DNA from 3 places in the Planococcus sp. TJ-201 genome. Region 1 is predicted to be linked to each of the others. Evidence: riboswitches for the same ligand, from Rfam matches in the RefSeq annotation. Region 1 holds a riboswitch; each other region holds the start of a gene.
What was found. Region 1 has a riboswitch for thiamine pyrophosphate ahead of tenA (thiaminase II). Riboswitches for the same ligand answer to the same signal wherever they lie in the genome.
Positions count from the first base shown of each region.

Region 2: another riboswitch for thiamine pyrophosphate. It lies ahead of AC4EG4_RS00520 (YkoF family thiamine/hydroxymethylpyrimidine-binding protein); the one in region 1 lies ahead of tenA (thiaminase II).
Region 3: another riboswitch for thiamine pyrophosphate. It lies ahead of thiT (energy-coupled thiamine transporter ThiT); the one in region 1 lies ahead of tenA (thiaminase II).

Region 1 covers NZ_JBZDOG010000003.1:369,599-377,538, reverse strand. Annotated here, with positions in the region: gene thiW (energy coupling factor transporter S component ThiW) at 1-191, opposite strand, end outside; gene thiE (thiamine phosphate synthase) at 188-805, opposite strand; gene thiD (bifunctional hydroxymethylpyrimidine kinase/phosphomethylpyrimidine kinase) at 825-1,670, opposite strand; gene thiM (hydroxyethylthiazole kinase) at 1,667-2,452, opposite strand; gene tenA (thiaminase II) at 2,454-3,137, opposite strand; TPP riboswitch at 3,223-3,326, opposite strand; gene AC4EG4_RS10180 (ABC transporter ATP-binding protein) at 3,348-4,472, opposite strand; gene rlmN (dual-specificity RNA methyltransferase RlmN) at 4,610-5,683, opposite strand; gene AC4EG4_RS10170 (VOC family protein) at 5,840-6,310, shown strand; gene scpC (succinyl-CoA:acetate CoA-transferase ScpC) at 6,504-7,940, opposite strand, start outside.
Region 2 covers NZ_JBZDOG010000001.1:93,509-101,448, forward strand. Annotated here, with positions in the region: gene AC4EG4_RS00510 (MFS transporter) at 1-514, shown strand, start outside; gene AC4EG4_RS00515 (vWA domain-containing protein) at 566-1,276, opposite strand; TPP riboswitch at 1,537-1,642, shown strand; gene AC4EG4_RS00520 (YkoF family thiamine/hydroxymethylpyrimidine-binding protein) at 1,733-2,323, shown strand; gene AC4EG4_RS00525 (ECF transporter S component) at 2,325-2,906, shown strand; gene AC4EG4_RS00530 (ABC transporter ATP-binding protein) at 2,899-4,329, shown strand; gene AC4EG4_RS00535 (energy-coupling factor transporter transmembrane component T family protein) at 4,331-5,065, shown strand; gene AC4EG4_RS00540 (hypothetical protein) at 5,263-5,727, shown strand; gene AC4EG4_RS00545 (hypothetical protein) at 5,891-6,253, opposite strand; gene AC4EG4_RS00550 (sporulation protein) at 6,774-7,193, opposite strand; gene AC4EG4_RS00555 (AI-2E family transporter) at 7,258-7,940, opposite strand, start outside.
Region 3 covers NZ_JBZDOG010000009.1:38,494-46,433, forward strand. Annotated here, with positions in the region: gene AC4EG4_RS17175 (MDR family MFS transporter) at 1-267, shown strand, start outside; gene AC4EG4_RS17180 (DEAD/DEAH box helicase) at 374-1,534, shown strand; gene AC4EG4_RS17185 (aminopeptidase) at 1,531-2,760, shown strand; gene AC4EG4_RS17190 (SGNH/GDSL hydrolase family protein) at 2,773-3,684, shown strand; gene AC4EG4_RS17195 (hypothetical protein) at 3,893-4,039, opposite strand; gene AC4EG4_RS17200 (M20 family metallopeptidase) at 4,105-5,178, opposite strand; TPP riboswitch at 5,325-5,423, shown strand; gene thiT (energy-coupled thiamine transporter ThiT) at 5,521-6,096, shown strand; gene map (type I methionyl aminopeptidase) at 6,230-6,982, shown strand; gene AC4EG4_RS17215 (TspO-related membrane protein) at 7,084-7,818, opposite strand.

The DNA of each region.
Region 1 (7,940 bases):
ACTCTAACGACTCCTGTCAAAAAAGCGACCATCACAGCCGGACCCGGTCCAAAAAAAACTGCTGCCAGTACGTTGATCGCATGCTGAAGAGGATAGGCACGGGCAACACCCGCAGGAAAATAAACAAAAGCAGAGCCTGCTACTCCAATGGCAACGAACATTGCCATAATAACTAGTTTTTTCGTGTTCATTTCCCGTCACCTACTTTGCTTTGGGGCTGCAGCGCGGCAATCTGCTGTGCAATATCCTGTGCTTCTGAGATTGCAGAAATAACGGCAACTCCCGCAACGCCTGCCTCCCATACTTGTGGCACATTTTCAGGCTTGATGCCCCCGATGCCCACAATTGGCAATAACGGAAACGCTGTTGCAACCGCCTGAATTTCTTTAACGCCAGCTGGCCTTTTTGCATCCGCTTTTGAAGTAGTACCGAAAATCGGACCCATTCCAATATAGTCTGCGCCGGCTTCTGCAGCTAATTGAGCTTCTTTTATCGAGTGGACAGAGACACCTAAAATCTTTTCTTTCCCAATCTTTTGTCGGACCTGCCCAGCTTCTGCGTCATCCTGTCCAATGTGAACACCATCAGCATCGATTTGCAATGCCAGATCGACAAGGTCATTTACGATAAACGGGACACCATAGCCGCGGCATAATTGCTGGCAGCTCGAAGCAAATTCAAGCAAATCGGTACCTGTTAAAGCGCCTTCCCCTTTTTCACGCAGCTGAAAGTAGCTAATGCCCCCTTCCAATGCCTCCTCCAATACTTTAAGAGGATTTCGTATTCCCGAATTCTTTGATCCCATTATAAAATAAATTGCTGCTTTATCGGAAAACTTCAATGCTTTCCACTCCTTCGTGGCTTGCTATCGCTGCTTTATATGCAGCGTGATTAGTTGGTCCGTGGCCAGCTCCAATATTTAGTGGCACCCTAAGCGCTGCTTGGATAAATTGTTTTGCAGTGAAAATTGCTTCCGGCAGTTCTTGGCCTTTAGCGAGTTCCGCGGTCAAAGCTGCGGCAAATGTACAGCCAGTACCATGCGTCTGCACCGTTGCAATGCGGGTAGAACGATACAGCACCGATTCCCCATTGGCATGCAGGAAATAATCTTCTGCGTACTTTGGATCCCTACCGTGTCCACCTTTAATAACAACTGCCTCTGCACCCATGGACAAAATCTGCTGTGCTGCCAGGTGCCTGCTGGCAGGGTCTGTAATGGAGATCCCTGTCAGTGCCTGCGCCTCTGGAATGTTTGGGGTAACCAGAAACGCCAACGGCAATAGATGAACTTTAAGTGCTTCCACCGCCTCCTGCTGCAATAAACTGGCACCTCCCTTGGCAATCATGACCGGATCTACAACTAGCTTATGCCAACTAAACTGCCGGATGGCAGCAGCCGTTTCTTTTATAATTCCAGGATCAAACAACATGCCTGTTTTTAACGCCGCAATTTCAAAATCGCTGCCCACTGCTTTTAGCTGTTCGCGCACCGCTTCCTTGGACATCGGATAAATAGCAGCGACACCTGTTGTATTTTGTGCGGTCACTGCCGTGATGACAGAAGTTCCATAAACACCCAGCTCTTGAAAGGTTTTCAGATCAGCCTGGATCCCCGCACCCCCACCTGAATCAGATCCAGCAATCGTCAAAGTTTGCGGAATCTTAGTCATAGCCTTCCCTCCTGCAAATAGATTTGTTCTTTTACTTTATCGTCGGTCAAGGTGGCCAGCTGATTGATAAAAGCCAGCTGAAAATCACCTGGAAGTGCCGCAAGTTTAGCAGCCCGTTCACCGGCAATTGCATAAAACTGCAGCATGCGGCTAACTGTTTTCAAAGGATCTTCAGATTCAACGGCCATTCCTGCAGCAACCACACTGCTCAATAAGCAACCCGTTCCTGTGATGGAAGCCATGATCGGGTCGCCGAAAGGGATTTCTTCTGTTGATTTTCCATCAGTAACAACATCCGTCTTTCCTGTAACTGCGACCAGCAAGCCCAGTTTTTTTGCAGTCGAGATGGCCAGTTCTCTGACGTCTAGAAGCCCCTCTCCGGCATCTACTCCTTTGGACTGCCACTGTTCACCTGCTATAGCTGCAAGCTCTCCTGCATTGCAGCGAAGGACGCTGACGTCAACTGCATCCAAAATTTTGCGGACAGTCTCTTTCCGAAAGAGGCTCGCTCCTGCCCCCACTGGATCCAGCACTACTGGAATTCCAAGCCGATTAGCAGTCGCCCCAGCAATCAACATGCTTTTCAGCGACTCTGCATGCAGCGTTCCGATGTTCAATGACAAGGCTTGCGACAAAGCAGCGAGCTCTGCGGCTTCTTCCGGTGCCTCTCCCATGATCGGCGAAGCACCAATGGCCAGTAAGCCGTTCGCTTGAAAATTGGATACCACATGATTGGTGATACAGTGGATAATCGGGGTTTTTCTTTTGATCTGATGAATCATTTTATACACCTGCCTTTTCACTAGCATCTATAGACCAGCATTCTTTTCGCCATGCCTGGTCCCAAAAGTTCCACTCGTAATAACTGCTCTTGTGGAAATGGCTTTTCAACTCTTTTCGGCGTTCTTCCGGCAGTCCTTCCGCCAATTGATCCATGCGGGCAATCTGTTCATTGACAAGCGCCCCAAATTCCTCGGAGCCATATGTTTCAATCCACCGGTCATAAATCGGATGATCTGGCTTGGCGTTCTTCAGGCGTTCCCCAATCTCGTAGTAAAGCCAATAGCAGGGCAAAATAGCGGCCAGCACATCGGCCAAGTCACCAGCCGACGCACGGTACATATGCGATACGTAAGCATAAGCAGACGGCGAAGGCTCAAAGGCAGTCCAGTCTGCTTCTGTGACTTCAAGCAGCTCCATGAATGATTCGTGGAGCGCCATTTCGGCACTGCACGTATGCGCAGAATGAACGGCAAAACGCTGGGTGGTTTCTAAATCTGTTGCTTTGGATGCTCCCAGGGCCTGCACTTTGGCAAAATGCGATAAATAATAAGCGTCCTGCATTACATAAAAACGAAAAACATCGATCGGCAATGTCCCATCTTCAATTCCTTTGACGAATGGATGATCAAAGCTTGCCTGCCACAGACTGTTGCATTCTTTTCTCGCTTCTTTACAAAATGTCATATTCCCATCTCCCTTTCTTTTTGGACAAAATAAAAACGCCGCTTCCCAGTAAAGGGAAGCGGCGTATGCAGTCGATAAAGGAAATAGCAGACGGTCGCCACTTCCCTCCGCTGGTATGATCCAGATCAGGTTCAAAGGGTCCGAGCTTATGCTCGTCTCAGCCGATATCCGGCTCCCCTAGTGGTGTTTTTATTTAAGTTTTCGAAATTACTATATCATAGTTTCTGATAATTCTATAGCTTTTATGCGATTTCCCGTTTCTTCATCAAAGAAATGGGCATGGGCCATATCAAATGCAAGCGTAGCGGTATCTCCGGGCTCAATGGTGGTCGCAGCTTCAACACGTGCAATAAATTCCTGCTCCGCGTATACCGCGTGCAGAATGGTTTCAGCCCCTGTCAATTCAGCAACCGTAATAACCGCTTCAAACTCACTTGCCGGAATACCTGACAAATCTTCATTGTTGACGTGAATATGCTCTGGACGGATTCCCAACGTCACCGACTTGCCTTCGTAGCCTTCACTCTTCAGCGTGGCCATTATCGGTGCCGGGATATCCAGTACTTTGTCGCCCATTATATAAGTACCTTGATCGATTTTTCCCTCAAAGAAGTTCATGGCAGGAGAGCCGATAAAACCACCCACAAAGCGGGTTTCCGGAAAATCATAGACTTCTTTTGGCGAACCGACCTGCTGAATCAACCCGTCTTTCATGATGACGATACGGGTAGCCATCGTCATGGCTTCTGTTTGGTCATGTGTCACATAAATAGTGGTTGTTTTCAGCCTTCTGTGCAACTTGACAATTTCCGCCCGCATTTGCACGCGCAGCTTGGCATCCAAGTTGGACAGCGGCTCATCCATCAGGAAAACATTTGCGTCCCGCACGATGGCACGTCCTAACGCGACACGCTGGCGCTGCCCTCCTGATAAGACTTTGGGTCTTCTATCCAGGTAATCTTCTAATCCGAGTATCGCTGCAGCCTCTTCGACAAGCCGCTTAATCTCGGATTTCTTCACTTTTCGCAGCTTCAAGCCAAAAGCGATATTTTCAAATACCGTCATATGCGGGTATAGGGCATAGTTCTGAAAAACCATTGCAATGTCCCGATTTTTCGGTTCAACCTCATTCATCAGCTTGTCATCTATGTACAATTCACCTTCTGTGATTTCCTCCAACCCAGCAATCATCCGGAGAGTGGTAGACTTCCCGCATCCAGAGGGCCCCACAAAAACAATAAATTCTTCATTTTGAATGTGGAGATTAAAATCCGATACAGCAAGAGCACCTTTATCATATCGTTTCCCCAGTTTTTCAATTCTGATCTCTGCCATTTCGCATTCTCCTTTTGTATCTTTGTTGTCTTAATTATAGACAATTATCTGTAAATTACAAACAACCCAAAAAGATCTAAAGGACGAAAAACAAAAAAGCGTTCCTGAAAACCTCAGGAACGCTTTTTTCCATTCTATTAAACGGTAGCCACTTTTTTCTCTTTTTTGATTTGCTTGCTTCGCAATTGGCCGCAAGCTGCGTCGATGTCGGCGCCTTGTTCGTGGCGAACGCCGCAATTGATGCCTTTTTTCTTCAAAGCGTCGTAGAAAGCCGTAATGGCTTCTGGAGTGCTTTGCTGATACTGATCGTGTTCATCAACTGAGTTGTAAGGGATCAAGTTGACGTATGATAGATGACGCTTGTCTTCCAGCAATTTCGCCAATTGATTTGCTTCTTCCACATGGTCGTTGACGTCGCGTAATAAAATGTATTCAAATGTGATGCGGCGGTTGGATTTTTCCAAATAGTAATCAATTGATGCCATCAGTTTCTCGATTGGGTACGCTTTGTTGATTTTCATGATGCGTGTACGCAATTCGTTGGTTGGGGCATGAATCGAAATAGCTAAATTCACTTGCAACCCTTCGTCCGCATAGTCATAAATTTTCGGTACAATACCACTTGTCGAAACCGTGATGTGGCGAGCTCCAATAGCTAAGCCTTTTTGCGAGTTGACGATGTTCAGGAAGCCCATCAAGTTCGTGTAGTTATCAAACGGTTCGCCAATACCCATTACTACGATATGGCTGACGCGCTCTTCTTTTTGCTGAGTATCAAAATGTGCTTGTACTTGCATGATTTGCTCAACAATTTCGCCCGCGTTTAAATCACGGCTCTTTTTCAAAAGTCCGCTGGCGCAAAAACTGCAGCCGATGTTACAGCCGACTTGTGTCGTGACACAAACTGAATTCCCGTATTTGAAACGCATCAATACTGTTTCAATCAAGTTGCCATCCTGCATTTGGAAAAGGAACTTGATTGTTCCGTCCGCTGATTCCTGTTTGACGGTTTCTTTCAATGTCCGGATGGCAAAGTTGTCTTCGAGCAACTGGATGCAGTCCTTCGAAAGATTGTTCATTTCTGCAAATTCCGTGACGCGTTTAATATACAACCAGTCCCATACCTGCTCGGCACGGTACTTTTTCTGGCCGTTCTCTAAAAACCATTCTTTTAACTGATCTATCGTTAACCCATAGATGGAATTTTTCATTTTAGTACCCTCATTTCAAATTTCACAATTGCTTATTATAATACTAAAAATAACGCTTGACAACAACTATTTTTGTTTAGACAGAAAAGTCTAACTTTACTTTTTGCTTAATTTGTTATTCTTGCGGGTAGAGAAAGGTAGAAAGGAGTGGTTGTTATGAGCGCTATCACCCATGTGGGGCTCGCCGTCCCGGACTTGGACAAAGCCATTGAATGGTATAAAAAAGTCCTCGGCTTCTACGTCTTAGCAGGTCCATTCAATTTTGATGCGGCAGATGATAATCCAGAAGCGATGACTTTAAATCTTCAAGGCGATGCACTGAAAAAAATGCGCAATGTTCATTTGATGTCTTCGAGTGGTGTCGGCATTGAACTTTTTGAATTTCAGGATCCTACATATCACGCTGAACACTATGCACCACATGCTGGATTCATGCATATTTGCCTGATTGTCGATGACTTGATCGATACAATCGAAAAAGCGGTTCAACACGGCGGCAAACAGCGAAGCAAGATATGGAACATCAATAAAGGAAAGCCTCATTACCTAGTTTATACCGAGGATCCTTTCGGCCATATCATTGAACTGTACACACGCAGCACCTCTGAGGTTTATGGAAATCGGTAATTGAAAAACCAGGCAGCCTGAAAAAGGCAGCCTGGTTTTTGACTTATATAGTATTTTCGCTTTTCTTGATTGTCCAGACTCCAGCGCCCAGCTCTTTGGGTCATAAGCCCACCCAGCTGTGCGGCTGAAAACATGCCACTTCGCTGGGCTGTCTTATGCCCGGCAGAGCTTACACAGGCGCTTCCGCTTTTCTTTAGACCAGTTGTTCTTTTTTCTGGAGCATTGTGCCGTTTTTAGCCAAGTCTGCATGCCATGAGAAAGCTTTTTCCAACACATGCGGTGTTTGGCCGCCGCGTGTTAAAGCTTCATCGTAGTATTCACGAAGTTGCGCGCGGTACGTTGGGTGAACACAGTTTGCCAGGATGACTTCTACGCGCTCACGCGGTGCCAGTCCACGAAGGTCTGCGTAGCCCTGCTCGGTTACGACTACATCTACGTCGTGTTCAGTGTGGTCAACATGGGAAACAAACGGGACTACACTCGAAATATTGCCGCCTTTAGCAATCGATTTCGTAACGAAAATTGCCAGACGTGCATTTCGTGCAAAATCACCGGAACCGCCGATGCCATTCATCATTTTTGTGCCGGATACATGCGTCGAGTTTACATTGCCGTACATATCGAATTCCAAAGCCGTATTGATTGAAATCAAGCCGAGTCGACGAATGATTTCAGGGTGATTGGAAATTTCCTGTGGGCGCATAATGATTTTGTTGCGGTAGTTTTCAAATTCACTGAAAACCTGCTTCATTTTTGGTTCGGATAAAGTGATTGAGCAGCAAGATGCAAAATTCACTTTTCCGGCATCAATCAAATCAAAGACAGAGTCTTGCAGCACTTCCGAGTACACTTCTAAATCTTTAAATTCTGAATCGACCATGCCGTGCAATACTGCATTCGCGACAGATCCAATGCCTGATTGCAACGGAGCCAATTTCTCGGTCAACCGCCCAGCACTAATTTCTGAACGTAAAAATTCAAGCAGGTGATCTGCCATGATTTTTGTTTCTTCATCCGGCGGTACGATATTCGAAGGTGAATCCAATTGTTCAGTAAATACAATCCCTCTGACTTTTTCCATGTCAATTGGAATTCCGATGGTGCCGATGCGCTGATCAACTGCCGTTAATGGAATCGGTGAACGTTCACCTTGTTTACCCGTGTCATAGATGTCATGCAGGCCTTCAAATAGTTCAGGCTGAGACAGATTGATTTCAACAATGATGTTTTTAGCATGTTTGGCAAAAATAGCTGAGTTTCCGACAGAAGTTGTTGGAATGATCATGCCATCTTCTGTGATAGACAAAGCTTCTACAATCGCAAAATCAATTTCTTCAGTGACGCCCGTACGAATCCATTCTGCCGTATGCGATAAGTGGTGATCCACAAACAGCATTTCGCCAGAGTTGATTTTATTTCGCATAGCCGGTTCAGCCTGAAATGGCAAACGTTTGTTGACGATTCCGGCTTCTGCAAATAACCGGTCGATATCTGACCCTAAAGAAGCGCCTGTAAACACATTTACTTTAAAACTTTCATTTTCCGCACGTTGCACCAATGCGAAAGGGACCGCTTTCACATCTCCGGCACGTGTAAATCCGCTAAGCCCAAGTGTCATGCCGTCCTCTAT
Region 2 (7,940 bases), on a different contig from region 1:
CCTGCAGCTAAGTTCATTCTGGATCAGTGTTTGTTACTTGGTATTTGGGATTGCGGCAGTTAGTGGAGGTGCCATCGGCGGAATCATGTCCGATTCAATCGGCTCGAAAAAAAGCATCATCATTGTCATTTCAACGTTTGCTGTTGCTTTGTTTCTGCTTCCGCTCACGACATTCTCTCTCGTTGCCTTCCTGCCGGTAATGGTCATTTGGGCAGCACTGAGCTGGAGCCTCGCTCCTCCTCAACAAAGCTACTTGATTGAAACTGACCCAGACACATCGGACATCCAGCAAAGCTTTAACAATTCCGCTCTACAGGTTGGCATCGCACTTGGTTCGGCCATCGGCGGCATCACCTTGACACAAACCGGCTCGGTATCTAGTACGGCATGGGTAGGTGCTGCGATTGTACTGATTGCTCTTGGCTGTGCTGTATTTTCTTTGACTCGTCCGACAAAAAAGCCCGTTACTGGACAGACAAACAGTCAGACATTCAATACCGGCTATGAACAATAATTACATTACTAAATAAAGCTCTGATAGAATCGATTGATTCTATCAGAGCTTTTATCTGTTTTTAAATAGAAAATCCAATGGCGATTTTCGTTTTTTTTGGAAGATCCCTTTTTCTTTCGCCTCTTTCAGCCATTGGGGAAACTCATTCAGCATTTGATTGTACAGTTTTTCATCGGTCACTGCGTTAATATCGGGAACATGGAAAAAGTTAGCGTTGTCGACGACGCGCCCGCTCATCTTATCAAGCTTTTTGAGCACATCAAAGTTGGAATCGCCGATACCGATAAACTGCCAGAAAATCGGCTTATCAGAGGATTCTACGATGAATTTCTTGATGCCTGACTTGCATCCGCCATCATTGATAAAAACCAAAAAGACTGGGTCTTCACTCGGTTCTTCTTTAATATACTTCTGAATAACGTCTTCCATCACTTTCGGTTCATCGTTCCGACCGAATTTGTGGACACTGTCGTTGGACAAAATATTCTTTTCCACATAGCCCATAAAAGTGGCTTCGGTAGCCGCCGGCAAACGGGAAAACTCATGGTCATAAACCCAAACATCAAGTGCACCGTCATCATCAAACTGGCTCGCTACCGCAAGCACACGTTCAACCACTTCTTGCACCACACCATCACGATAAAGCTTCCGCATCGACCCTGTAATATCTAGCACAATGCCAACCTTTGCCACAACCCCTGTTAACTTCTTTTTTTCCAATACAATACTTGCCGTTTCTTTCTTAAGGGAAATCGTACTCATTGAATAGCCTCCTCTTATCATCTTGTTTTTAGTATAGCGAAGATCCCCAAACTTAAAAAGGAAATATTGGAAATATTTAAATTTGTAAACACTAGTTCTTCCCTCCTTATGCAGAAGCCATACCCAGAGCGTCCGGAGTGATTTCAAACATCCTTTCAAACTGCCACCTTTACTTTTTCCAATCTCTTCTTTACATCTTCAACCTCTTCCTCTACACTAAACCCATCGGGAACAACCCGAACACAAAAACCGCATACCGTTTTCTGCACTAGGGGTGCCCATTATGGCTGAGATGCAAGCGCAAGCTTCGATCCCTCATAACTCGATCAGGATAATACCTGCGTGAGGAAGTGCGGCGCATTTCTGAAATAATTCCTTTTGTAATTATTTGTAGATTATGGCTGCATCTTCACGGATGCGGTCTTTTTTGTGCAAATTTTTAGGAGGAATATTGTTATGGAACCATTGCAATGCGGAACTAGCCCAATTGTCGGATTTCGTTTTTCGCTACATCCGATGACCGGCGATTTTATTCAAGTAATTAAAGGAGCGTTAAACGAGACCGACACTTCAAATGTCTGGATGCATACCGATGATGTGTCGACAGTCATCCGCGGAAAGCAGAACCACGTCTTCAATGTTGCCAAGGCACTGGCGCTGCATACTGCGAAAACTGGAGCACATGTGGCGCTGTCTGGTACGTTCTCAATCGGCTGTCCAGGCGATTCATCAGGCGACGTCTATCTCGAAAAAGACGATGTGCTGTTAAACACTGATAGTACTCAGCAATACGTGTCTTCCCAGTTTGCTTTATACCCAATGAACAACCCGGATTACATGACCGTTATTTATCGGGAAGTTGAGCGTGCCAAGCAAAAGGGTGTTTTCAATGACTCCATGCATTATGCCAGTGGCATTCACGGAGACATTCATGATGTGTTCGCCTTTTACGAAGAATCTTTTACACATGCCCGCTCCGAAGAACATCGCCATTTGGTCATGACCGTAACGATGAGCATCAACAGCCCCTCTCATGGAGGTGCTTGATTTGTTGAAATCGTGGAAATTAAAAGAAGTCGTGTTGATGTCGCTATTTGCAGTGGTTTTTGGCATCGTGTACTTGCTGTTTTTGCACGTTGCAAATATTTGGGCAGCATTGATTGGTCCGCTCGCCTATGAATGGATTTTTGGCATTTGGTTTATTGTATCGATCATCTGCATGTACATCATTCGTAAGCCCGGAGCTGCCTTCCTGTCCGAAACCATGGCGGCGACAATTGAAGTATTGATTGGCAATGCGGTCGGTCCCCGTTTGATCTTGTCAGGGGTTATCCAAGGGCTTGGCGCTGAAGCAGTGTTCGCATTGAGCGGCTACAAGCATTTCAATATTCTCATACTGATGCTTGCCGGCATTGGATCAGCTGTTTTCAGCTTTATTTACGGCTATTTTGTCTCAGGCTACGCAGCGCTCGATCCATCGTTTGTTGCATTAATGTTCACGATTCGTGTTTTAAGCGGTGCAATTATCGCAGGCATTGGCGGAAAGTATATTGGTGATGCACTGCTTGCTACTGGTTCGCTTCGCGGGTACGCCATTGCACGTGCGAAAAAAGGTGATGTGAATGCCTGAAAAAGTTTTCACTTTGGAAAAGCTGTCTTTTCGCTTTCCTGAAAACGAGAGAAAGACTTTGAATGCTCTCTCATTTTCAGTTTCCCCTGGTGAACGGCTCGTTCTAACCGGTCCAAGCGGCTGCGGCAAAAGTACATTGCTTTATTTGCTGAATCGATTGTATCCGGACAATTGCGATGGCTTAGTTGATGGCGAAATGGAGTTGTTCGGAAAATCGGCTGCCAGTTACACTGCTGGTGAAATCAATCATCGCGTTGCCACTGTTTTTCAGGATCCTGACTCACAATTTTGTATGCCAACGGTTGAGGACGAACTTGCCTTTACCCTTGAAAACTTGCAGACGTCATTTGCCCAAATGGAGCCGCGCATCACAGCAGTTTTGGAAACTACGGGACTGGCACATATGCGGAATGCCGTTATTCAATCCTTGTCCGGTGGAATGAAACAGCGTGTAGCGACTGCATGTGCACTGATCATGGAACCGGAAGTCTTATTGCTGGATGAGCCTTTGTCTCATCTGGATCCGTATACCGCAAAGCAATTTGTCCAGTGGCTGGCGAAATTGCAGCAAGCATCCAACCTGACCATTATCGCAGTCGAACACCGTTTGGACAGTTGGGGTTCTTTTTTTGAGCGTGAAATTCAATTAAGCTGTGATGGCCGCATAGTGAGCGATCAAAAGTTCAGCTCCAGCCAGCCAGTGTCATTTCCAATACGTCATTCTGTTAAACAACCAGCGATTGCTTTGCGCGCCGACGGGCTGTCAGTCACCATGAAAGACAGGCAATTGCTCGAACCGCTCACGTTTTCTGTCAGCAGAGGTGAAGTGGTTGTAGTTGCTGGTCCAAACGGCAGCGGCAAATCAACGCTTATAAAAGCCTTGTGCGGAATCTACAAAAAATCGGCAGGAACGGTCGAATCAGATGGAATTGGTTATGTGCCACAATCCCCAGAATACTTGTTCATGACGCCAAGTATTCAGCAAGAAGTCGCTTTTTCAGGGGCCACTAGTCAGACTGACTTAGACCTCTTAATGTTGCGCCTCGGCCTTGAAGAAATTAAAGACGCGAATCCATTCGCTGTCAGCCACGGGCAAAAACGGCGTGTGGCAATTGCCGCTATGCTTGCCGACAAACGGCCAATGCTGCTGATGGACGAACCGACTTCCGGCCAGGATACGGCTGCTTTGCTTGAGCTTTTTGAGTTGATTGATCAAGGTTCGAAAGAAGGCACAAGTTTTTTAATCGTCACGCATGATATGGAATTTGCAGCAAGTTTAGCTGACTCGGTGCTGCTGGTTAAAGACGGCCAAATGACTGGGAAATTTCCGGCAAATGAAGTTTGGTGCAACGACGAGCTGTTGCTGATGCACCATTTGTTGCCTCCGAAAGGAGTGGGACCTGCTGCGAGATCTTTTGCATAACATGAATCCATCCATCAAATTTATTGTAGTCACTTTATCCATGCTGGTTATCGCGTTTTTCTTCAATCCATGGACTCCATTTTTGTTTTGGATAGGCCTCATTTTGCTCCAACTAACGATGAGCCGTACAAAATGGAAGCTTTGGCTATTGTTCATGCTGCCATTTACCATAGGAGCAATCGGTTACCTATGGACAACGCTCGTCTTTGGTGAGTCAAACGATGGGATCGTCATTTGGTCATTTGCCGGAATTGATATAACCGAAGAGCGATGGTCACAGGCTTTGTCGTTAGCATTTCGCGTTATGGCATTTTCTACCTTGTCTCTCCTCTTTGCCTTCACCACTGATCCCGTTAAGTTTATTTTAAGCCTGATGCAACAGCTCAAACTGTCACCTAAGCTTGCATACGGGGTTATGGTCGGCTATCAGTTCCTGCCCATTATGAAAGAGGAATTTTTTCAAATCCAGCAGGCTCAGAGACTTCGCGGAGCTAAAATTGAAAAATACAGCTGGCAGCGATTAATAGCCATGCGCCATATCTTATTACCGATGCTTGCGGGAGCTGTACGCAAAGCCGAGCGGTCTGCATTTGCTATGGAAGCGCGCGGCTTTACAGGCGAACCAAGAATCGCTTTCTACCACCAGGTTCAAATCGGTCGCATTGATTTTCTCATGACCGGTGTTTTTCTACTCATTCTCTCCTCCAGTTGCCTTATAGGAATTTGGTTGAATTAAGGGTTTGGCGGTAAACTTAAGGGAAAAATCCTAATTTGAGGGTTTTTCTCTTTTTTTGTTTATTACTTGTATTGAAATTTGAAAATATTCCTTATGTAGTAATTTACATAGTAAGTAAAATACAAGATTTGTTTAGAATCTTTTAATCGCTTATAATGAAAGCAGTTACATGATCCTATTGGATGGGAGGAATTGCTGTGAATCAATTTCAGCTGCTTGACGAACAAGACAATCGTATTTACTTTGTCTTCGCACCAAATCACCCTCAGTCACTCTCCTTGTTCGAACAGCATCTGGAAACTATTTTATCCAGAGTCTCATCTATCGCTTCTAATGGAGAACCGTATTTATGGATTTTAAAAAGAATTGCCATAATTGGTGAAGATAAAATCAGCTATTTTCCTGACAATGAATTATTGATCGAACCTGACGTTTTTATGGAGACATCCATTCATTTGGATTACATAATATTATTATTTATTAGACACTCTCCTGCTTCTCCATTTGAAATCCAGCCAATTCCAACGATTGAAGGCCATACCAATTTCGAAGATGCACAGAAAGAAGCATTGGAAAAAATAACTTCCTTAAAATCGTTGTCTCCCCATATCGAAATAAAGGCATTGGGTGCCAAAATGATTTACAACATTCCTTTAAAGTAAAGCTTTTGAAAAAGCAAAAACCTTTCACGTAAGTTATGGCATACAAATAAACCAATGTTGAAACTTGCGCCTTTGAGGGCTTGCTTCGACATTGGTTTTTGAATTGAACTGAATGAATCCTAAACTATGTATGCTTACACGGCTCCAACATGTCCGTATGACCTTACTCAATATCTTGTTTTTTGCTTTTATTGATCAAATAAACAAAAATAGCCACAAGAAATACAATCATAGCTGTTCTCCAATTCACACGTCCTGCTTCTGCATCCAGGCCGGCTTTGACGACTTCATTTTTTGCTCCCACAGTGGACACTCCAGCTACTTTTGCATCAATGTCCCTAAGTTGAAATATCGGATAAATAGAATCTTGCAGCAACAAATCTGGTATTTTAATCGTTGACCAGATGACAACAGGCACTTGACCGGTCGAAAGGTCAGGACCCTCCACTTTTAGATTGTTCGGATGGAATTCAACTCCAATTGATAAAAATAAAGTACATACCAGTATCATCATCGTTTTATTCATCTGCTTCCGCTCCCATTTGGATGATGTACGACGTATTCTTCTCTAAATAAACCAACTATTTCGGGTTTTCTTTCTGTTTGAAGATACTGAGCAGCGCATCTTCAAACAGCAGCCCCGATCGTCTTTATTTGCATATGGGATTTTCTAATGTCTCTAGTATTTTCTTGAGACATTCCAAATGCAAAACGAAATGACACTAACACTCGATAACAGCAACCTGTCCTCCAACAAATTCAGGGTCACGGCCTGTCTCTGCTGATGGCTGGCTATTTTAGGGAAATCCAGCAATCAAACAAAAGTCCACCTTGTTCTTTGTGATTGCTAATTGCTGTTATCATTTACTTTAACATAAATGAGAATGATTATCAATATCATCTTTCGATATATACGTAAACTCAGTACATGTGTACAAAGCTTTCCCGCAACGTTAAAGTAAAAAAGAAAGTTACAAGTGGGGTCGAAAAGCATCCACTCGACAGCCGTCGTCCTGTTAAAACACATAAAAAAAAGAGCTGAAATTTCAGCTCTCTAAAGTTCCGTATGTGATATCATCTTCATCATTTGCATTGACTCCGTTTTTCACATGAACAATTGTCCGCAAAATTAACTTTGCGTTTGTACTTTCCAAAATCCAACGTTCATCTGGTACAATTTCAAATTGCTGCATGACTGTATCCTTTGACTTGACTGAACCTGCAAATTCCATCGATTGTTTCGCGACAACAGTTTCATAAAAATCAAAATCGCTGTCGTCTCTTGTATCTTCTACAAGCTTAACTACATTTAACTCGATAAAATCAATGGTCTGTTCGCCATCGCCGCCATCAAGATAAATGGTACCATTTAACGTTTCGCCTTCTTCTAAATGCGGCCTTTCCACAACGGTGTTCACTTTTAACGAGCCTATGCCGATAGATGATAAAAAATCTTTGAACTTCATAACGCAGAACCCTCCAACTTTTGTTAGTACTTATATACCACAATAATACTTTTTTAAAACAATACTACAATTCGGTGTAGTCATATTGATTTTCCAAATTGATCTCATGTTTATTGTAGCGGCGTTTAAAGAGTTTATAGAAATGAGAAACCAGAACACGCAGCAAGGCATACATAGGTATCCCTAATATAACCCCCACGATTCCAAACAAGGAACCTGCTGTCAACAGCACAAATATAATCGTTACTGGATGAATAAACAATGTTTTCCCCATAACTTGCGGAGAAATCAAGTTGCCTTCTACCAACTGCACAACCGTCCAGACGATTGCAAGTTTAACGAGCATAAAAGGTGAAGTGACCAACGCAATAATCGCTGCTGGCGCAATAGCAATGGCAGGGCCGATATAAGGAACCACGCTTGTCACCATCGCCAAAACACCCAAAAGAAGCGCGTAGTCCATGCCGATAATAAGGAAACCGATGTAAACCATAACTCCAATACAAAACGCAACAATCAATTGGCCTTGTATGTAGGCACCCAATTGCCGGTCTGCTTCCGTAAACACTTCGCGTGTATCTTCACGGAATCTGGGAGGCAGCAGCTTCAAGAAATACTCTGGCAGCTTATCTCCATCTTTTAATAGATAAAACAAAATAAAGGGCACGATGACCACTGACAAAATAACACCAGTAATCGTCGAAATCAAACCTGTAACCCCCGTAATGATTGTAGTCACTGTATTTT
Region 3 (7,940 bases), on a different contig from region 1:
GTGGCCGGTGCGGTTGGTTCTGCTTTCCTTATTACCATTATGAACACACGTACCGATTCAACAGCACAAACCTTGGCAGCGGAAGGGGCTGCTCCTGAAAGCATCATGAACATTGCCATGCTTGACGGTATTAACTTTGCCTTCTTCGTATCGACGTTTATCGCTTTGGTGGCATTGGTCTTAGCGTTCTTTATTAAAAAACCGGTGCTACAGGCAACGGAAACAGAAAAAGAAGTTGTTTATAGACAACAAGAAGCAACCGAATAATCTAGGAGGCCAGCCGCTGGTAAGGCTGGCCTTTTGCGTATCAAAAAAGGCGTTAAAACAGCTAATATGGTACACTAGAAGCATTGAAAAAAAGGTGGAATCGCAAATGACTTTTATAAAAGAATTGAGCCCCTTGTGGCAAGAAAAATGGGAAAAAGCAGGATTTGAAGCGGCAATGCCGATTCAGGAACAGATGATTCCGGAAATGTTGGCTGGCAATGATATCGTTGCAGAATCTCCAACAGGTTCAGGAAAAACCTTGGCATATGTACTGCCAATCTTACAGCGCGTCAACCCTGAAAAAAAGGCAATCCAAGCCATGATTGTAGCTCCGTCACAGGAGTTGTCGATGCAGATCGTCAATGTATTGCGGGAGTGGACAGAAGGAACAGACGTCACCGTGACGCAATTAATTGGGGGAGCCAATATACAACGCCAATTGGACACGCTCAAGAAAAAACCGACCATTGTTGTGGGTACGCCAGGGCGCCTAAATGAATTGGTTAAAACCAAAAAATTGAAAATGCACGAAATCCGGATGTTGGTCTTGGATGAAGGCGACCAGCTGATGGCTCGTGAACACCGCGGCATCATGAAAGACTTGATTGAAAAAACGCAGCATGACCGCCAATTGGTTTTGGTTTCAGCTACAATTACCGAAGAAATCGAATTGGTGGCCGAACGGTTGATGCAGCATCCGACACGCTTGCAAGTAACTGCGGAGGATCTGCCGATGTTCGGCAAAGTGACGCACTCATTTGTCAAAGTGGATGAGCGCGACAAAACCGAATTGCTGCGCAGCATTTCACATATTCCTGGCATGAAGGGATTGGCATTCGTCAACAACCTGGACCAATTGCTGATGAAGGAAAATAAATTGAAGTTCCGTGATGCGAAGATTGTCACCTTGCATTCGGAAATGAAAAAAGATGAGCGCAAAAAAGCATTGGACGCGTTCCGAAAAGGAGAAGTAGCTGTATTGATTGCAACAGAAGTGGCTGCCCGCGGATTGGATATCGATCAAGTAACACATGTTATCCATGTAGATGTGCCGCAAACGGTCGAGCAGTACTTGCACCGTTCAGGCAGAACAGGAAGAGCCGGAGCGGACGGGGAAGTGTTGACCCTCTTGGCATATTCCGATGAACGCCATTACAAAAAATTCACTAAAGAATTGCCTTCGAAAACCGTCCAGAAAGTAATCCATGGCGGGAAATTGATCGAAGGTTCCAGCAAAACGATTGCGGCAAAGGGGAATAAACGATGAACTTCCAGGAGAAACTTGAACAATATGCTGACTTGACTGTTTCGATAGGGTTGAATGTTCAAAAAGGACAAGTAGTTGTCATCAACACAACAACCGATACACTGGAATTTACGCGAATGGTTGTCAGAAAAGCCTATGAAGCAGGTGCTAAACGAGTACAGGTCAATTACGAAGACCCAGTGCAGACACGGACACATTTCGAATTGGCGCCTGATGATGCGTTCACAGAATACCCGGAATGGTCTGTCGTCCAGCGTGATGAAGTAATCAATACGGGCGGTTCTTTCCTATGGATTGATGCAGAAGATCCGGATTTGTTAACTGGAATTCCAGCGAAACGATTGGCTGATTCGCAAAAATCTGCCGGAAAAGCATTGGAACGTTACCGCCAGGCAGTTGGAACCGATAAAGTCGCATGGTCAATTGTAGCCATTCCATCGCCGAAATGGGCGCAAAAAGTTTTTCCGGATTTGCCCGCGGAGAAGCAGATGGAAGCTCTTTGGCAGGCTATTTTCCAAACGGTTCGCATTGGTGAAGGAGATGCGGTCGAAGCGTGGAAAAACCACATCGCGCTGCTGGAGCAGCGTGCTTCTCAATTGAACGAAAAACGCTACATGAAATTACATTACAGCGCTCCAGGAACAGACTTGACGATCGAACTGCCGGACAAGCATATTTGGATGTCCGGCGCGTCAAAAACACCTCAAGGCAATCCGTTTATCGCCAATATGCCAACAGAGGAAGTGTATACCGTCCCGTTAAAACACGGAGTGGATGGCACGGTCCGCAATACCAAGCCTTTGGTGTACCAAGGGAATGTGATTGATGGCTTTACGCTGACGTTTGAAAAAGGAAAAATTGTCGACGCACAAGCGGAGACCGGGCAAGAACTGCTCAACGAAATGATCAGTGCAGATGGGGGAGCAGCTTATTTGGGAGAAGTGGCTTTAGTGCCGTACCATTCGCCGATTTCTGACTCGAACATACTGTTTTACAATACGCTGTTTGATGAAAATGCTTCGAATCATTTGGCAATTGGTGATTCTTATCCAACTTGCTACGAAGGTGCGCGTGATTTGGAACGCCAACAATTGGCAGCCATCGGTTTGAATACTTCGATTGTCCATGAGGATTTTATGATTGGCAGTGACAAGATGGATATTGATGGCATTACAGCAAATGGTTCAAAAGAGCCCATCTTCCGCAATGGAAACTGGGCATTCTAAGAGGTGATTGAAATGAAGAAGTATTGGATAGCGGCAATGGCCGGATTTCTGCTGTTTAGCGGAACAGCTGCTGCACAGGCTGAACTTCAAATTCCAGCGGCTTATATCGCTATTGGCGATTCACTTGCAGCAGGGCAGACGCCTGACCGCCAAATAGATGCCGGTTACGCAGATTTGATCGCCCAAGAGCTGTCGCGCAATCAGCCGGTGGCATTTTATTCGAAAAACTTGGCTTTTCCAGGATTCACCACATCAGATGTATTAGACAGCATCCTAAGTGAGGAAGCGGAAGAAGTGTTGTCTTCAGCCAATCTTATTACTGTTTCGGCCGGGGCAAACGATCTTTTGCGCCTTGTCCAGGGAGACGCGGCACAGGGGTCTTTGACTTTCCAACAAGTTCAAGTGGATTTTGCGCTTAACGAGGCAAGACAAAATATGGACTTGATTTTGGCAGAACTCACGGAAAAATCCCCTGAAGCAACGGTTTACGTGATGGGGTATTACTTTGCTTACCCGCACGTTCGTGACAGCCAAAAGAACGGAACTGCCAAACAGCTTGACCGGCTCAATGAAATTCTTCAGCGATCGGCTGAAAAGGCAGGGGCTGTTTTTGTATCAGTAGACCAATCATTTGGTTCAAATGCAGTGGATAAAGTTCCGAATCCAGCGGATGTTCATCCGAATGCAGCGGGTTATCAGGCCATGGCGAATGCGTTTTTCAGTGAATACCAGGAAGCTTGGACGGTGGAAGATTTTGAAATGCCGCCGCCGAACCCATTGTCTTTCGAGCAAATTATGGAAGCACAGGATCAGGAAGAGCCAGAAAATGCTGAGGATAACGAAGCTGACGAAACAGCACAGCGGCCTTCTGACGATAGCCCAACCGGTTATTTTGCACTGCGCGAAGCAATGCCTTATATCTAGAAAAGCGGAAGCGCCCGTGCAGCTCTGCTGGGCATAAGACAGACCGGCAGTGTGGCGCTCTTTGCCCCACAGCTGGGTTGGCTTATGACCCAAAGAGCTGGGCGCTGAAGTCTGGACAAAGAAAAGCGGAAGCGCCCGTGAATTTTAAGCTGATTTCTTAATCCAAAAAAAAAAGTTCCGGCATGTGTATGCCGGAACTTTTTTTATTTTAGCGTTTTCTGCCACGCGTATCAGGCTGTTGAGGAGCTGATTGTCCAGCTTTGCCTTGTTTTCTTTTATTTAAAACTTTACGAATGATCGGGTACGCGATCGGTCCGTATTTTATCGCTGATTTCAATAGTCTGCCAATTGCCATTTAAATCTCTCCATTCATGGGGTTAATACTTATCATTTTCCCGAATTCTTCGGATTGCAAACCTTTTATGCAGATTGCGCATGTGCCAACAAGATATCTTTATAAGAATGGACACTTGAAATCAACACATATTCAGCGTTGCCATGCCAATCATCGCCGCTCGGGCCAAATTCAATAGCACCTTCGCCGCCGGTTACTGCCGCATAGTAGCGGGTGTCTGCTGCGCCGTGCTGGCCGAATAAAACGGGTTCTTGTTGAGTTGTGTCCAAAATCGCTTTTTGCAAACTTTGAATATATAAATTTTCTTTTGTCGTAGTAAGTGCAGGTGTAGAGCCTGAAGCTTTATATTCCATATCGACATCTAATGTATCAGCCAGTTCTACCAGTTGACGGATTATTTCATCTTTGTCCTGTCCTGGCATAAAGCGGATATCGTAGGACATTTCGCAAATTTCAGGAACAACGTTATAGCGGTCGCCTGCTTTAATGATTGGCAGGTTGACGGAAGGGTGCTCGTAATATTCGGTTGATTCTTTTCGGAATGGCAGATCCGTGATCGCCATATGGAACTTCATCGCCGATTCAATGGCATTGATGCCTTCCCATGGACGGCTACCGTGGGCAGGTTTGCCTTTGAACGTCATATCCATCCGCAAAATACCTTTGGACTGCAGGCCAACTTTCAGTCCAGTCGGTTCTCCGCAAATAACAAAGTTGCCATGGTATCCTTGTTCAACCAGCCACTTCGACGTGTTGCGGCCGCCAATTTCTTCATCGGTTACGATATGCAGTTGAACGATACGGTTAAGGCTGCTGCTGTCGAGTTCAATAAACGCCTGCATCATTGCGGCAACCCCGGCTTTCATATCTGCAGACCCTCGTCCGTAAAGACGGTCTTGTTCTTCGACTGGAGAAAATTGTTCTTTATGGCCTGGAACAACGTCTACGTGGCCGTTCCAAATTAAAGTTTCTTCGCCTTGGCCTTTAGTTGCGGTCAACATCAAATAGCCTTCGTTGTCATGGACAGTGACCGTTTCGCCTTTTTCCTTCAGCCAATCTGCACAAAAAAGAAGAGCCTCGTTTGCTCCTTCTTTTGTATCACTTTGAATTTTGATTAGGTCTTTTAATAGTTCAATCATTTTTTGGCAAGCCCGAAATCTCGGCTGCCTCCACCACCTTTCAATTAGCTTTTCTATTCATTTCTTTACCCTATCAGACTATCTTAAAACAGCCTTGCATTAAAGAGGAGGCTTGTGTACAATACAGGTGAAAGTCAAATAGTTGTATACACCACAAGGGGAGCTTTTGCTGAGAGTGAACAAATTGTTCTTACCCTTTGAACCTGTAAGTTAACACTTGCGCAGGGATGTGGATGGAAACCGGCCCTTACAACGGCGCCAGGCTCTGTCCTGGCGTCGTTTTTAATATGGTTTTATTCACGGCCCTTCTGGTGATGTGCATCACACATTAAGGAGGAAGTCATGAGAAATAAAAAAGTTTTGTTAATGATGGAAATCGCCATTTTCGCAGCTCTTGGGTTTGTTCTGGATTTTATTTCGTTCCGGATGCCACAAGGCGGATCTGTCAGTCTGGTGATGATTCCAATCGTATTGATCGCTTTTAGAAGAGGAGTCGGTGCCGGTGTGCTGACGGGATTCCTTGTGGGTCTGCTGCAAATTGTTTCCGGTTTTATCTCGGTCACACCATTGTCGTTTGGATTCGTCGTCATGCAAGTGTTGTTGGACTATCTTTTGGCATATGGAGTGGTAGGTCTGGCAGGCGTCATGCGCACAAAATACTTGCAGCATGCACAAACCAAACAAACTGGAAAGATGCTTACGGTAATTGTATTGGGTGTATTGATTGCTTCGGCGCTTCGTTATCTTGTTCACGTGGTGACGGGGATCTTGTTCTTCAGCATGTTTGCTGAAGGCAATGTGGTCATCTACTCGGTCATCTACAATGCAACTTATATGATACCGGTATTTTTGCTGGCGGCTTTTGTCTGTGCTGCGCTTTTTGCGGCAGCCCCAAAGCTGGTGGATGCAGAAGCCTAAAAATGGGAAGGCTGTCCTTGGACAGCCTTCTTTTCTATGCCAATGCAAGGGATAAAATGGACCGAACCAGGAGCCTGTGATTTAATTTTGTGGTATAATTCTTGAATAGAAAAGCTTGAAAGAAGGGTCATTGATGATAGCAACTAATGAAAAAGATATTGAAATGTTAAAAAAAGCTGGCCAAATGGTAGCTGAAATTCGGGAAACGATGAAGGCTGCAACCAAAGCCGGTGTCACTACCAAGGAAATTGATGAATTAGGCGGTAAACTTTTTGAGGAGCTTGGCGGTGTTTCCGGTCCGAAATCGGAATATGATTTCCCAGGATTTACGTGCATCAGCGTTAACGAAGAAGTAGCTCATGGCATTCCGGGCGACCGCGTAATCCAGGATGGGGATATTGTGAATATCGATGTTTCCGGCTCATACGAAGGTTTTTTCTCTGACACTGGCATTTCGTTTGTTGTTGGGGAAGGGCATGCGGACAAAGAAAAAATTTGTGAGGCGGCTGCTTCGGCTTTTGATCGTGCGATGACAAAAGTAAAAGCTGGTGCAAAGCTTAACCAAATCGGCAAAGCAGTTGAACGCGAAGCAAAAGAACAAGGATTGTTCGTCATCAAGAATCTGACCGGCCATGGCATCGGCAAATCGTTGCACGAAGCTCCTCAGCACATTTTAAATTATTACGATGCATGGGAGACGACCATCCTGAAAGAAGGCATGGTGCTGGCAGTAGAGCCATTTATCTCGCAGAAAGCCGAGCACATTGTAGAATCTGGCGATGGCTGGACATTTATTACGCCGGACCAATCTTTGGTGGCGCAGATTGAGCACACGGTTCTTGTCACAAAAGGCGAACCCATTTTGCTTACCAAGCTGGATAAATAACAAATTAAATAGAGAAACAAAAAGATCCGGTCCATAAACCGGATCTTTTTTTCTGCAAAAAAACTGCGGACCTACTCGTTTGTATCGAGTAGTCCGCAGTTTTATTGAACTGCTGGAGCCGTTCTTTTTTTGATGAGCAAAATACCGGTTAAGATAACACCGCTCAGGAAAAGAGAGGCTGTTGTTACCAGCATTTCACCTGTACCATGCTTGACGGCGATTCCGATAAATGCCCAGATGAAGACCGCGGCAAACGGAATATCGAAATGGTGGAAGCGAATATGCAAAGCGAGTGCAGTCGCCACTGTCAGCATGATTACTGTCCAGAGCTGATCACTGAGTCCCCATCCGCTCCAATTGTAATAAGTCAGAACAAAGCTGATATTGGCAATGGTTGCAACACTGATCCAACCCATATTAACTGAAATTGGAAGCCGTTCAGTAAAAGTTCGTTCCGAATTTCCATATTGCAGGTAAAGGGCGATCAACGCTACCAGGTATCCGAGCATTGCAATGATTGACCAAGCAAAAAACTCGTAATGCCACAACAGCAGCCAGCCGATATTAAAGATGCAGCTTAAGATGAAAAACAAAGCGATCTTGGATGAAGGAATCTCTCCCTTTTTAAAACGCACCCAGAAAGCAATGATCCAAACAGCCAGCAATAGATAAATGATAGACCAAATCGAAAATACATAGCCAGCTGGAGTAAATAGGACGAGAAGCCGATTAGAAATTTCGCCTGTGGTTTGGTTATTCAATGGCAAGGTGTTTGCTAAAGTATTCATGACAACTACGGATATAAAAGCGATTGTCATAAGCAAAATACGAATCATGCGGAATCCCTCCTTCATTTCAGTATAACGGTAGCCGTTTCAATCAACAAATATCCTTTTCCAAAAAAATTCCTAGAAATGGCGATAAGGTGAAGTGTTTTCTCGAGAAGTGGAATAATGTT